DNA from 2 places in the Roseburia sp. AF02-12 genome. Region 2 is predicted to be linked to the other one. Evidence: predicted binding sites of a transcription regulator. Region 2 holds the regulator's gene; the other holds the start of a gene.

Region 1 (7,911 bases), 1.5 Mb from region 2:
CTGAGTATATTCTGCATCTTTATAATAAGTAATCTTATATCTGGAATTACTAATGACATCACCGGATGTATTGGAAACGGTAATGTTTGGCACATTTTTCTTTCCATTATATTCCAGTTCATTTTTATCCAATACTGCTTTCCCAAGCTTGTCATAGATCTCAAAGTTGATAAATGCGTTTCCGGTTAAATTTCCGGTTCCGGTAATAATCAGGTTATTGGTTCCGGTCTGTCCTGCAGTAGTTTCATTTCGGTATGCCACGTTGTAGTTGCCGGCAGGAATCTCCACGCCATTCAACTTCACTACTACCTCATTGGTCATATCTGGTTTACTATTCTTTACATAATAATATTTATCACTCTTTAAGGAAACACTGATGCCTGCTGCACTTAAATCCGCTTTACCGATTAAGAAGGTAAAGGTCTTGCTGCCCCGGTACAGGGAAGAGGAGTTTGCTGTTACTGTCATCTTCGCTGTTCCGGCATTCGTATTGTCTGCCCAGCTGGTGGTATAGTCAGACGCCTGGATTCCTGCGGAGTTCTGGCTGTCAACCAGTGTAAATTCCGGTCTCTGTGCAGTTCCGGTATAAGTAGAATCACTCAGTCCATTTGAAACAGTTACAGAATCTGCCCCAATATTATAATAAATTTTGTAACGGTTTTCTGCTACTGTTCCTGAAAAAGTATAATTACTGCTGCTCTTTAATACAATCTTAAAGGAATGTGTTCCAACAGAAGTATTGCTTCCTGCAGTATATTCTACGTTGTAATCATCAGAAGAAAGGTTCACCATGGTAGATGTACCGCTTACAATACCATACACACCGGTAATCGTCGGCAATACATCACTTCCGGTATAATAAACATATCCGTCTTCACCGGTTCCTTCCACTCCTTTATAATTAACACCAATATAGCTTAACTTCTGCTGTGCAATCGTAAAGCTCTTCGTGGTCTGCCATCTATGGCTGTCTCCGATACCAACGATATCAATATAAGCTGTTCCTGCGTTGGTATTATTACGATAATAAACGGAATAATCCTCTTTTTCCTTTAATGTCACTCCGTCAATCTGTACTGCAACCGCCGGTCTGACCTCCTGTCCGGTATAGGTATAAGTATCATTTTCCGTTGCAGTCGCTCCATTTGCATCTGCTCCTAATGTAATTTTTCCATTGCCCGGAAATGCATCCGCCGCCTCTGCCGGTATTGCCGGAAGAACGCCTGCAATCATACAAACACTTAAAACTAATACCAGTATTCTTTTTCCAACATCCTTGTACTTACGCATAGAACCTCTCCTTGTTACTTCTTGTTTCCTCATCATTTTTCGCTTTATTCTTACTATATTCTTTTTGCTTTTCAGATTCAAGGGAAACCTTTTTCCGAAAAAGCACAGAATAATACACTTCTAGTTTTTTTATCGACCGGAAGTTACTTTTTCTTTACATTTATCCACAGATTTTTCCATAAAATCTGCATTAAAAAATATACTTGACATTTTAAGCTGCCACTGTTACCATTACAAACTGAAAACAAAATATCACTTTGCTAGGGGCGCCTTTGGCTGAGAAACGCATCTGCGTTGACCCTTATTACTTGAACCGGATAATACCGGCGTAAGGAAGCACATAGTTCAACCTCCTGGCAGAGTATCATCTTTAAGGAGGATTTTTTATGTCAATTTTTGCAACATACGACGGCTCATCTTACCAGCTTACCACCGCAGGTTTTACAGCCCTCGTTATCATCATGATTGCCATTCTTCTGATTGGCTGTGCTATCTTCGGTGGAAAGAAGAAATTCAGTGCAAAGCAGCTTGCATTTTCGGCTATGGCAATTGCCCTTGCCATGGTAACTTCCATGATTAAACTTTTCGATATGCCAATGGGCGGTTCCGTTACTTTACTGAGCATGTTATTCATCGTTCTGATTGGTTACTGGTACGGTCTGGGTGCCGGCTTAACCGCAGCTTTTGCTTACGGAATTCTGCAGTTAGTCGTTGACCCTTACATCATCAGTGTTCCACAGATGTTAGTGGACTACCTCTTCGCCTTTGGTGCATTAGGACTTTCCGGACTTTTCAGCAAATCCAAACATGGACTTATCAAAGGTTATATCGCTGGTGTATTAGGCCGATACTTCTTCGCATTCCTTTCCGGCTGGATTTTCTTCGGCATGTATGCTCCGGAAGAATTCCCGAATGCAGTGGTATACTCTCTTGCTTACAACGGTGCATACCTTGGTGCAGAAGCACTTATTACATTAATCATTATCTGTCTGCCACCAGTCCAGAAGGCATTGAATGCCGTCAAGGATATGGCAAATTCATAATATGATTCTGTCCAAAAAGAGCGTCTTTCCTAATTAGGAAAGAACGCTCTTTTTGATTACGCGAGTAGCGAGAAAAATCGCATGCTTGCATGCAGATTTGACGAGCACCGCGATAACTCGAGAAACTCGCAAAGCGTGTTTCTCGTAGTTGCATTTCTGTATTTTCTTAATTTGTCATTAATTACATCTGAATCCATCCAAAAGCATTTGCTATGGAACTGATTAAAATAATCGCTGCAAAGATCGGACAAAGGTATTTTATCATCACCGTAAATATCTTTTTCCTGCGGAACGGGTTGCCGCCCCGGGTTACTTCTTCTTCAATCCGCTGTACTCCCACCACTCTTGATACCAGAAGGCAGGTTGCAATAGCCGCAATCGGCATCATCACGGAGTTCGTCAGGAAATCAAAGAAATCAAGAAGCTGCATTCCGATAATTTTTATATTCGCCAATGGTCCATATCCCAGTGTGGAAAGACTTCCCAGAAGAAGCATTACAATGCCGACAATTACCGTTGCTTTCCGTCTTTCCCAGCCCAGTTCATCTTCAAAAGTCGATACTGCACTTTCCGTTAATGCAATAGAACTTGTTATTGCTGCAAACAGCACCAGTACAAAAAACAAAATTCCGACTCCGGTTCCAAGTCCCATGCTGTCAAATACTTTTGGAATCGTAATAAACATCAATGATGGACCCGCCTGCAGGGTTTCCGGATTTCCACCGGAAAATGCAAAGACTGCCGGAATAATCATCAGCCCTGCCATCATGGCAATCGCTGTATCGAAGATTTCCACGTTCTTCGTGGACTCCTCAATAGAAACTTCCTTCTTCATATAAGAACCAAAAGTAACGAGAATTCCCATGGCAATGGACAGGGAATAAAACATCTGTCCCATGGCTGTTACTACCGTCATCCAGGAAAAATTTTCAAAATTTGGAATCAGAAAATATTTAACTCCTTTTAATGCTCCCGGTCTGCTTACGGAATAAACCGTTATTAATATAGAAAGAACAACCAGCACCGGCATCATAAATCTGGATACCCGTTCAATACCATTCCGGACGCCGGCAAAGATAATCCCCAACGTAAATACTGCAAAAAAAGCAAAGCAGATTTCTGTGGAAAGTCCGCTGGAAATGAAATCAGAAAAATATCCATCCGATGCAAGCTTACTGCCATTTCCCCTGATATATTCCACCAGATATTTCATTACCCAGCCGCCAATTACAGAATAATATGGCACGATTAAAACCGGAATAATCGCATTTATCCAGCCGCCGAAAGAGAGCCAGCGGGATTTTCCAAAGGTATGATATGCTCCCACCGGGCTCTTCTTCGTCATTCTTCCGATAGAAGTCTCCGCCATAATCATCGTATATCCAAAAGTCAGTGCAAGTATAATATAAATCAGCAGAAAGATTCCTCCCCCATACTTTGCCGCAAGATATGGGAATCTCCATATGTTTCCCAGTCCCACAGAAGCGCCTGCTGCTGATAATACAAACCCTATCTTCCCCGAAAATGTACTTCTTTTCTCATTCTGTGTCTTCATTTTGTTTTTTCTCCTAAACTCATAATTTCCATGACGCAAAGTTATAGAAATCATAACACAGTCTCATAGTTCCTGCAATATTCTTTCCTTTTTATCATGCTGCCTCTTATTTCCCCCTATATTTCTGCATTATATCTCCATATATTTCATTTGTTTTTACAGTGCATTTCCATGTTTTTTCTATGTTTTTGCACAATTTGTGTTATTTCACAAATTTTTCACAATTTTATTAGCACTCACCTCTTGACAGTGCTAATAATTGGTGCTATAACGTAGTCAGAACAAAGGAGAGGAACAAAAAGAGGTTCCTAAAACATCCCGGTTCCAAAGAAACAAGGTAAACAAGCATAGATAGATTTATTTAAAAAAGGAGAGATGACTTATGTTGATGCCTAGTATTTTTGGAGAGAATTTATTTGATGACTTCTTTGAGGATTTTCCATGGATGGACGATAACATGGACATGAAAAAAACTGAAAAAAAACTTTACGGTCGTAGAGCCGCACGTCTGATGAAGACTGATATTAAGGAACAGGACAATGGTTACGAACTGGTAATCGATTTACCTGGATTTAAGAAAGACGAAGTAAGTGCTTCCTTAGAAAATGGTTACCTGACCATCAGTGCCGCCAAAGGCTTGGATGAGGAAGATAAAGATAAGAAATCCGGCAAGTACATCCGTAAGGAACGTTATTCCGGAGCCTGCAGCCGAAGCTTTTATGTCGGTGATGGCATTACCGAAGAGGATATCAAAGGCGAATTTAAACATGGTATCTTAAAACTCTTCGTTCCGAAGAAAGAAGCAAAACCTGCAGTAGAAGACCACAAGTACATTGCCATTGAAGGATAATAGAATTTTATATAGTATCTGATTTAGATTAAGAAAGGAAGCATGTTATTATGTCAGATAAAAATCCAAAACATCCATTAAAGAAGAAGAAAGTAAAAGCAAAAATTAATGTAGCCGACCATGAGGCTGTTGAGGAAGCCAGAGAGGCTCACAGAAATAAAAAACATTATTATTAATTACAACAATTATTTTCAGGAGGAATGACTTATGTTAGTACCAAGTATTTTTTCAAACAACTTTGTAGATGATATATTCGATGATGTATTTCCATTCGGAGCTTACAATGCTCCTGCAGCAGACAACCGCGCTGCCATGAACACTGACGTTAAGGAATTTGACGACAGATATGAACTGGAATTTGAACTTCCGGGCTTTAAGAAAGAAGATATCCAGGCTGAGCTGAAAGACGGATACCTCATCGTCAATGCCAAACACCAGGACAACAAGGACGAAAAAGACAAAGATGGCAAATATATCCGTAAAGAACGTTACTATGGCTCTTACCAGCGTAGTTTCTATGTCGGAGATGGCGTTACTCAGGATGACATCAAAGGCGGTTTTGAAAATGGTATCCTGACTCTGACCGTTCCGAAGAAAGAAGCAAAACCTGCTGTGGAAGAAAAGAAATATATTTCCATTGAGGGATAATACCAGGATAATTAAAAGGAAAAAGGGGCGGTGTGAGTATTCACACCGCCTCTCCTTTTTATGTGAGAAACACGCTTTGCGTGTTTCTCGTAGTTTAGCTGACATTACTTTATCGTCGATGCCCGCTGTCTGATATTCTTATTAAAATTAATCACATTGTGATTATATTCTTCATCCATCAGTTCAGAATGAATCATAAAATCTGCGGTCGCTTTATTATTGGCAATCGGAATGTCATAGACCTGGGCAATACGAAGCAATGCTTTTACATCCGGGTCATGAGGTGCTGCAGTAAGCGGGTCTGAAAAGAAAATAACGAAGTCTATTTTTCCCTCTACTATCTTGGCACCAATCTGCTGGTCTCCACCCAGCGGGCCACTATTATAGCCCTTAACCGGCAGTCCCGTCTGGTCTGTAATCATCTTTGCAGTTGTTCCTGTTCCACACAGAAAATGTTTCTTTAAAGTCTCTGCATTGTCTTTACACCACTGAATCAGTTCTGCCTTTTTCCCATCATGGGCAATCAATGCAATATTTTTCTGTTTTCCGATTGTCAAAGTAAGAAAATCCGGTTCCATACTCATATTGTGTCTTCTCCTTTATTGTATTATTTTCCAACCTTTTCATTTATCAAGTGAAAATCAACTCCTGATAAACAATTGCAGCTCGCCAATCACGCTTATATGTTGACTTGCTTACGTTCATTATAACATGACAAGATGATTCCAGACAATATTGGGGTAGAAATCTTCATATAAAAAACGAGTACACTTAACAGTCTACTCGTTTTTTTCGTCGATGCGACAGGATTTGAACCTGCGACCTCTGCGTCCCGAACGCAGCGCTCTACCAAGCTGAGCCACGCATCGTTATTTAATTCTTTCACACGCTCAACTATATTAGCATATATCGCATTTTTTGTCCAGTAATATTTTTATTTTCTTTTCTACTTAATCGTTTTATGTTATACTTAAGTCAATCATAAGAATGGCTTTTACAATGCCAAGTAACTTTTTTACCAGAGAAAGGCACATTATGGAGAACAACCAGAGACCAACCATTGCAATTATGTTAGGTGACACCCAGTCCAGCTACTCAGAAGACTTACTTCGGGGTTTCTATACCTGTGCCAGAGAAGAAGATGTCAATATTATTTTTCTGATGGGCCCTCAGATGCCACAATATTGTAAAGATATTTTATCCTGCAGCTTTGACGGGGACTATAATTATCAGTTCGATACCATTTATGATTATGTACATTTCAGCAAGCCGGATGCACTGATCATCACTTATGGTTCCCTTTCTATTTTTAAAAGTAATCAGGTAAAAGCGGAATTTCTTTCCCATTACAAAGATATTCCATTTCTGATGTTAGAGGACACACCGGACGATCCGGACATCCCATATCTGATTGCTGACAACTACAACGGCATGCGGCAATGTATCGAACATCTTGTGAATGTCCATGGCTATCGTAAGATTGCTTTTGTAGCAGGACCAGCTAACAACAAAGACTCCAACGAACGGCTGAAAGCCTACCGAGATGTTATGGTGGAACATCAGCTTCCGGTCACGGATGATATGGTCGTCTATGGCAACTACTCAGAGCTTGTCACCGAGCAGGTGGAATATATCTTAGACCACAACCCGGGATTAGAGGCAATTGCTTTTGCAAATGATAATATGGCAAAGGCAGGATACCGCGTCTGTGCTGCAAGAGACCTTTTGGTGGGACATGACATTGCCATTACCGGTTTTGACGACATTGACCACGCAAAAACCATGGAGCCACCACTGACCAGTGTTTCCCACAGCAGCTTCCAGTTCAGCTACCAGGCATTACAGACTGCGCTTATGCTCTGTCAGGGAAAGAAGCCACAATCCTGCCGGATGTCAGCCATTTTTCACCAGAGGAGCTCCTGCGGCTGCCAGCTGCACACCGGCTTTACCACACTGCGTCATATCAGCATGGAGCAGCTGCACGATTTTATACACCAGCAGGTCGATGCTATGGCTGAGGAATTATTCTCTTCCATTTCATACGAAAAAGATCGTAATTACTATACCGAAGTTCTACATGCATATTTTGAAAATATATATGAAGAAATCTTTATCCGGAAGGGAACTGACTTCTCCAACGAGCCTCTGATTCGTTATCTGAGAAAGCTTACTGCATATCCCCATATTTCCGGAGAAATGCTCCTAGAGCAACTTACTTCATTACTCCGTACACTGATTAACTTCTCGGAGGAAGAACTGCTGCAGACACAGCTTTCCGGCATTTTATCCTTTACCCAGCAATACGTTCATTCTGCGGATGTCTTCCAGCTAGAAAAAGAAATCATGGATTCTAACCGGAAAGCCTGGTTTGTACCTTCCTTTACAAGAGATTTGATTAACTCCGGTGCCAATTTCAAAGAAACGATTACACATATCATGGAGCGGCTGCATCTGATGAATGTCAAAAGTTCCTTCTTTTTCTTCTTTGACAAACCGGTCATTCATCAGGAAAATGAGCTTGCAGA
Region 2 (7,911 bases):
GCCAAAATATTCGCTACGACCAGATCATAACCTGTGCCAATCTTTTCCTGAAATGCTTTATCGTCAATCAGGTTTCCAACATAAAATTCACCTGAATTTTCTGCCAGATGATTGACTGTCATATTTTCATGAGTTGATGTGATACAATCTCCATCCACATCCGTACCCACTACGCTGCCTGCACCAAGCTTTAATGCTGCAATGGATAAGATTCCGCTGCCGCATCCTACATCCAGAACACGCTCGCCCTCTTTTAAATATTTACGAATCTGGCGGATACAAAGCTGTGTTGTCTCATGCTTTCCGGTTCCAAAGGAAATACCCGGGTCAATCTCGATTAAGAATTTATTTTTATCCTCTTCCTTTAATGGTTCCCAGGTTGGTTTGATTAAAATATCATCGATATAAAAAGACTGAAAAAACTGTTTCCAGTTATTAATCCAGTCAATATCCTCGGTCTGGCTGGAGGTAATATCTCCGCTTCCGATTTCTACCATGCTTCTTAACTGCTCTAAACCAATGCGGACTGCCTTTAAAGTCTCGGTATGGTCTTCGCCTGCCTCTAAATAAAAGCTGACTTTGCTTTTTCCTTCGTCTGGTGGAAGCTCCGGCGGAAAATCAATAAACATTTCTCCTGTTTCTTCTTTCGTCAATGGTACATTATCTTCGATTTCAATTCCTTCAATGCCATTTTCTGATAACATCATGCTGATAAAATCCTCAGCTTCTGTTGTTGTATCTATTGTATATTTATCCCATTTCATAGTTTCTGCTCCTGTTCTTATCTTAACCTTCTATTATAAAAAGCAAACATTTTAATCTTAACATAGCTTTTTATTTTTCGCAACTGTAAGGGAATCAACGGCAACCAGCAGACAGCTTCTTTAGATACATAGCGACGCCTATGCATGTCTGGTAACACAAAAACAGCGGAACATATTTCTTCTGCCCGCTGATTTTCCTGTTTATTGCTATGTCATTGCTGTGCTATTATTGCAATCTTATTACTGATATTTTACTTCCAGTTTCTGCATCAGCACCTGATATTCCCGGTTAATTTCCTGAATGGTACCGGTGTCTCCATTGAGATTATCCGGATGATATATTTTAATCAAATCCTTATAACGCTTCCGCAATGATTTTTCATTGCCCACGCCCATAAAGAACATTTCTCCCTTCACCACATTGGATGATTGGTTTCTATTCTCCTGTTCAAATTCATGTACTCTGCTGTAAAAGTCTCTCTGACGCTCCATTTTCTGCTTTTCGGCAGCAAGTTTCTGAAGTTCACTTTCTAATATTTTCCACTTCATGTCAAAAAGATGCTGTTCCCGCTTCATCCGCTCCTGTTCAAGATTCTTCTCCATCTCGAATTTCCGCTTCTGACGTTCTAACTCCCTCTGATGGTGTTCCATCTCGCGTTTGGAATTTTCCAGTTCTCTCCTTGTATGTTCCAGTTCCACAGTCTGCTGAAAACACCATTTATCAAACTGTGCTGCATCCTTCTTAATCACAGCGCTGTTATGCTGCTTCATAAATCTCTCTCCTTGTCTCATAAACGGTTGCCTAAATCAACATATGGTTACAAAAAACTTATGAATCAGAAACAGTATACAATATGTTGTCACAAAATGCAACAACGAGAAACTCACTTTTGCAGTTTTCCCGAGTTATCACAATACTCAACTACGAGAAACACGCTTTGCGAGTTTCTCGAGTTATCGCGGTGCTCGCCAAATCTGCATGCAAGCATGCGATTTTTCTCGCTACTCGCGTAAAAAAAGCTGCCTCCATTTTTCAGGAAACAGCTTTATCATTTTTATAAATCATCGAAGGACTCTTTAATTTTTCCCATAAATCCCTTTTTCTTTTTCGTGCCTGCCGCACCATTCTGTGTCTTTAATGAATTACCGGTCTCTGCATCAAACTGGCGCAGTGCCTCCTTTGCAGCTTCATTTAATCCGGTCGGAACCTGAACCACAAGTGTAACATACTGGTCACCACGGACTGCCTTGTTACGCAGGGATGGGATTCCTTTTCCTTTCAGACGGATTCTGGTGTCGGTCTGTGTACCAGGTTTTACTTCGTAGACCACATCGCCGTCAATGGTTGTAATTCTTACTTCTCCGCCCAATGCTGCCTGTGCAAAACTGATTGGTGCTGTTGAATATACATCCATGCCCTGTCTCTGAAGGATTGGATGGCGGGATACTACTACTTCTACCAGAAGATCTCCTCTTGGTCCGCCATTTACACCCGGCTCACCTTTTTCACGGATTCTTACACTCTGACCGTTATCAATTCCGGCAGGAATGCTGACCTTAATCTTCTTCCTGCTGGCAATGTAGCCGGTTCCACGACAGTCCGGACATTTGTCACGAACAATTTTACCGCTTCCGTTACATTCCGGACAGGTCTGTACATTCTGTACCATACCAAATAAGGACTGCTGGGTATATACCACTTTTCCTTTTCCCTGACATTTGCTACAGGTCTCCGGACTGGTTCCCGGCTTCGCTCCTGTACCATGACAGGTCTTACATTCATCCTTTAATACTAAATCAATTTCTTTCTCACAGCCAAATGCTGCCTCTTCAAATGTAATTCTGACACTGGCACGTACATTGGCTCCCTTCATCGGTCCGTTGCTGCTGCTGCGTCTTCCGCCGCCAAAGAAATCTCCGAAAATGTCTCCAAAGCTTCCAAAAATGTCTCCCATATCCATACCTGAAAAATCAAATCCGCCTGCTCCGCCGGCACCTCCATCAAAGGCTGCATGACCAAACTGGTCATACTGTTTTCTCTTCTCCGGGTCGCTCAGTACTGCATATGCTTCAGATGCTTCCTTGAATTTCTTTTCTGCTTCTTTATCCCCCGGGTTCATATCCGGATGATATTTTTTGGCAAGGACACGATATGCTTTTTTTATTGCTGCGTCATCTGCGTTTTTATCAACGCCTAAGACCTCGTAATAGTCTCTTTTCTGTTCTGCCATAATCTATTCCCTCTTTACCGTTTGTAAGGGTTGACAGTAAAACTGCCAACCCTTTCTACTGCTTTTTATCTGTAGAATTATACTTCTTTGTAATCAGCATCTACCACATCATCATCTGCAGAACCTGCAGCTGCTCCACCGGCTGCACCTGCTCCCATATCAGGGCCTGCACCAGCGGCTCCCTGAGCTGCCTGAGCATTCTCATACATCTTAGCAAATACTTTCTGTGCACTTTCCATCAGTTTCTCTTTTGCTGCTTTCATCTCAGCAACCTGATCATCTGTCATGTTTTCAGCCTGTGGATTTGCATCTACTAAAGCTTTCAGTGCATTTAAGTCAGCCTCTACTGCAGATTTATCTGCCGCATCAAGGTTATTTCCAACCTGGTCTAATGCCTGCTGTGTCTGGAATACGAAGGCATCTGCATCATTTCTGGTGTCAATTGCTTCTTTTCTCTTCTTGTCCTGTGCTTCAAATTCAGCTGCTTCTTTTACTGCTTTATCGATATCTGCATCAGACATGTTAGATCCGGCAGTAATTGTAATATGCTGTTCTTTTCCGGTTCCTAAGTCTTTTGCTGATACGTTTACAATACCGTTTGCATCGATATCGAAAGTAACTTCAATCTGAGGAACTCCACGACGTGCTGGTGGGATACCATCCAGACGGAACTGTCCAAGGGATTTGTTATCTCTTGCGAACTGACGCTCACCCTGTACTACGTTGATATCTACTGCTGTCTGATTATCTGCTGCTGTTGAGAAAATCTGGCTCTTTCTTGTAGGAATTGTTGTATTTCTCTCAATCAGTCTTGTTGCAACTCCACCCATGGTCTCGATAGACAGTGACAATGGCGTAACATCCAGAAGAAGGATATCGCCTGCGCCGGCATCTCCTGCTAATTTACCACCCTGGATACAGGCACCAAGTGCTACACACTCATCCGGGTTTAAGGATTTACTTGGCTCTTTGCCTGTTAACTGTCTTACTTTATCCTGAACAGCCGGGATACGTGTAGAACCACCAACCAATAATACCTGGCCTAAGTCTGCATTGGTTACGCCTGCATCCTTCATAGCGTTCTGCACCGGGATTGCTGTTTTTTCTACTAAGTCATGTGTCAACTCATCGAATTTTGCTCTTGTCAAGTTCATATCAAAGTGCTTTGGTCCTTCTGCTGTTGCAGTAATGAATGGCAGGTTGATATTGGTTGTTGTTGCTGAAGACAACTCTTTCTTAGCTTTCTCTGCAGCTTCTTTTAATCTCTGAAGAGCCATCTTATCGGTAGATAAGTCAACGCCTTCTGCTTTCTTGAATTCGTCAATCATCCACTGTGTAATCTTGTTATCGAAATCATCTCCACCTAATCTGGTATCACCATTTGTAGATAATACTTCGATGACTCCGTCACCGATTTCGATGATAGATACATCAAATGTACCACCACCTAAGTCGTATACCATAATTTTCTGTTCTTTTTCGTTGTCCAGTCCATAAGCAAGTGCTGCTGCTGTCGGCTCGTTGATGATACGTTTTACATCAAGTCCTGCAATCTTACCTGCATCCTTGGTTGCCTGACGCTGTGCATCATTGAAGTATGCCGGTACAGTAATAACTGCTTCTGATACTTTTTCTCCTAAATATCCTTCTGCATCAGCTTTTAATTTCTGTAAAATCATTGCAGAAATCTGCTGTGGAGAATACTGTTTGTCATCAATGCTTACTTTGTAATCGGTTCCCATATGTCTCTTAATGGAAGAGATTGTTTTCTCTGCATTGGTTACTGCCTGACGTTTTGCAGGTTCACCAATCAGACGCTCACCTGTTTTTGTAAATGCTACGATAGATGGTGTTGTTCTTGCACCTTCCTGGTTTGCTATAACGGTAGGTTTTCCACCTTCCATAACTGCCACACAACTGTTTGTTGTTCCTAAATCAATACCAATAATTTTACTCATGTTCTTATCCTCCTATGCTTAATTTGCTACTTTTACCATGCTATGTCTGATTACATTTTCTTTGTACTTGTAACCTTTCTGTAACTCCTCGGCTACTACATTCTCACCGAGTTCTTCATCTTCCACATGCATTACTGCATTATGGAGATTCGGGTCAAACTCCTGACCGGCTGCTTCAATCGGTGTTACACCAACTTCTGTCAGCACTGTCATCATCTGCTTATAAATCTTATCCATACCTTCTACGAAGCCATTGTTTTTGTCTTCTTCCGGTACAGCTGCAAGCCCTCTTTCAAAATTGTCGATAACTGGAAGGATTTTCTCTAAGATTGCACTGGCTCCCATGTCATACATCTGGCTCTTTTCCTTTTCCGTTCTCTTACGGAAGTTTTCAAATTCTGCCATCTGACGTTTCAGCCGATCGGTTAAATCTTCAATCTGTTCATCCTTCTTATCTTTCTTGTCTTTCTTTTTAAAGATACTTTTCTTTTTCTCCTCATCTTCTTTCTCTATTTCTTCCGGTTCAGATTCGGTATCTTCCGTTTTTTCTTCTGCCTCAACTTCTTTTTCTTCTGAGGCGGTATTCTGTGCTTCTTCCTGCTTTTTTGCATCCTCTGCTTCTAAGTCTTCTAATACTTCTTCAAGCACTTCTTCTTTCTTTTCTTCTGCCACTTTCTTACCACCTTTCTATGCTATTCTTTCTTCGGCTTATCAAATATGCCTTCTAGTTGTGATTTCAAATTTTTCAGATTATCCATGACGTTCTCATAATCCATACGCTTCGGTCCGATAATTCCTATCGTTCCCTTCACGCCTTTACCAAGTTCATAGGTAGCTGTTACCACACTGCAGTCCTTCATGGTCTGAATTGGAGATTCATCTCCTATATAAACCTGTATGCCGTTCTCCTCATTGCTGAGGTTATCCGTCACCAGACTTACTAACTGTTTCTTCTCTTCTAACGCATCTAAAAGCTCTCCTGCTTTCTGCGAATCCGATAACTCCGGATATTTTAAGATATTCGTTGCACCGCTGGTATATATCTCCAAATCCTCGTCTTCGCTGATTGCTTCTGCTACTGCATCCAATACATCACTGATGACTTTGGAATGGATACCGGCTTTCTCTTTCAACACTGCTATGGTGCCCAGATTAATCTGATCTAATGACAATCCATTTAAATGTGTATTCAAAAGCATGTTAAGTTTTAACATATGCTCATTATCTATCGGCTCTTCTATCGGAATCATCTTATTTTTCACAAGATTGCCTTCCAATACGACAACTGCCAGAATATGTTCATCATCCACATTGGATAACTGGATGAACTTCAGGCTGTTGTGGTGATACTGCGGTGCTGTTATCATGGTGGTGTAATTCGTGTTGTTCGCCAACAGCTTTGCCACCTGCTGCAATACCTGTTCCATCTTCTCCGTATGTTCAATTACGAACTCTTTCATATCGGATACTTCTTTGTCCTTCTCTGCAATCAGATTATCTACATAGAAGCGATATCCCTTATCGGATGGAATTCTTCCTGCCGATGTATGTGGCTGCAAAATATATCCCATCTCTTCTAAGTCCGACATCTCATTCCGGATTGTTGCGGAACTTAAGTTCAAATCCGTATACTTGGAAATGGTTCTTGAACCAACCGGCTCACCTGTTTCCAGATAGTTGCGAATGATTGCATTTAAGATTTTTGTTTTTCTTTCATCTAATTCGTTCTCGTTCATTCACGTTCTCCTGAAAATGAAACTTTTATAGGTATTTGAAAAAGCTTTTTGTACTGCTTTTTCTTAGTTGTTAGCACTCAACTTGAAAGAGTGCTAATTTCTATGTACTTAAGATAGCACCATTCGTTTTTTTTGTCAACAGCATTTTATAATTTTATATTTTCTTTAGATTTGTTCTGATTCAATGCGGTTCAACACCGCACTACTTAATCCAGTAAAAACTGGGCGAGTACATAGTTGCTGATGTCCATGCCATGGTCGCTGAGCTTTATTACACCGGCTTTTTTCTCGATTAAGTCCTCTTCCTTAAGCTGGTTTAAGACTTCGCCATATACTGCTTCTATTTCCACGCCAAAAGTCTCTTTGAATTCTGTTCTTGTAACTCCCTTTAACATACGCAGGCCTAAAAACATGAATTCTTCCATCTGGGCATGGCGGCTGATTGCATCTGCACTCTCATGGAGATTCAATGCCGGTACTCCATCTATTTCCTTCGCCGAAATATTACCGCATGCTTTGATATACGCTTCAATCTCTCTTATATTACTGTAGCGTACTTCTCCAATCAGGGAAGCTGCCCCAAGTCCTACCCCAAGATACGGTACCCGCTTCCAGTATCCGATATTATGCCTTGCCTCTTTCCCCTGCTTTGCATAATTGGATACTTCATAATGCTCATAACCTGCCTCTGCAAGAATCTCCTGAGTCTTTTTATAAATTTCATACTCCGTCTCTTCAGATGGCAGATGCTCTGTCGGCTTTCCGGCTTCCCGGAGCACTGCCTCGAATTTGTATTTTTCATAAAATGGTGTTCCCTTTTCGATAATCAGGGAATAGGCTGAAATATGCTCCGGTTTTAATGCTATGACACGCTTTAAGCTGGTGACAAATTTCTCCGTACTCTGATAAGGCAGGGCACTCATCAAATCAACGTTGATATTTTCAAAGCCACATCTTCTGGCACATTTATAATTCTCCAAGAACTGCCGGTAAGTATGGATTCTTCCTAATATCTTTAATTCATCATCAAAGGCAGACTGTAACCCTATGCTGAGACGGTTAATGCCTGCTTCTTTATAGGTAAGAAGTTTTTCCTCATTTAAAGTTCCGGGATTACATTCTATGGTAATCTCTGCATCTGCTTCCACCTCAAAGCTTACCTGAATCTGTTTTAAAAGAAGTGTGATATATTCCGGAGCTAAAAGAGACGGTGTTCCACCCC

The links. Region 2 encodes HrcA, which represses chaperone genes, less so after heat shock. Its sites were predicted from a motif close to TGTTAGCACTCNNNNNNNNNGAGTGCTAACA; they were not measured.
Region 1: a site for HrcA is predicted at 4,116-4,146, ahead of DV740_RS09415 (Hsp20/alpha crystallin family protein). Genes of this name have one in related genera too.

What each region holds. Positions count from the first base shown of each region.
Region 1 covers NZ_QTXS01000001.1:1,923,562-1,931,472, forward strand. Annotated here, with positions in the region: gene DV740_RS09400 (GBS Bsp-like repeat-containing protein) at 1-1,290, opposite strand, end outside; TPP riboswitch at 1,543-1,642, shown strand; gene thiT (energy-coupled thiamine transporter ThiT) at 1,677-2,333, shown strand; gene DV740_RS09410 (sodium-dependent transporter) at 2,515-3,888, opposite strand; gene DV740_RS09415 (Hsp20/alpha crystallin family protein) at 4,271-4,738, shown strand; gene DV740_RS15195 (hypothetical protein) at 4,789-4,914, shown strand; gene DV740_RS09420 (Hsp20/alpha crystallin family protein) at 4,946-5,386, shown strand; gene DV740_RS09425 (methylglyoxal synthase) at 5,491-5,964, opposite strand; tRNA gene DV740_RS09430 (tRNA-Pro) at 6,182-6,255, opposite strand; gene DV740_RS09435 (GGDEF domain-containing protein) at 6,422-7,911, shown strand, end outside.
Region 2 covers NZ_QTXS01000001.1:413,156-421,066, reverse strand. Annotated here, with positions in the region: gene prmA (50S ribosomal protein L11 methyltransferase) at 1-764, opposite strand, end outside; gene DV740_RS01955 (molecular chaperone DnaJ) at 1,005-1,535, opposite strand; gene dnaJ (molecular chaperone DnaJ) at 1,820-2,995, opposite strand; gene dnaK (molecular chaperone DnaK) at 3,073-4,953, opposite strand; gene grpE (nucleotide exchange factor GrpE) at 4,972-5,625, opposite strand; gene hrcA (heat-inducible transcriptional repressor HrcA) at 5,646-6,689, opposite strand; gene hemW (radical SAM family heme chaperone HemW) at 6,896-7,911, opposite strand, start outside.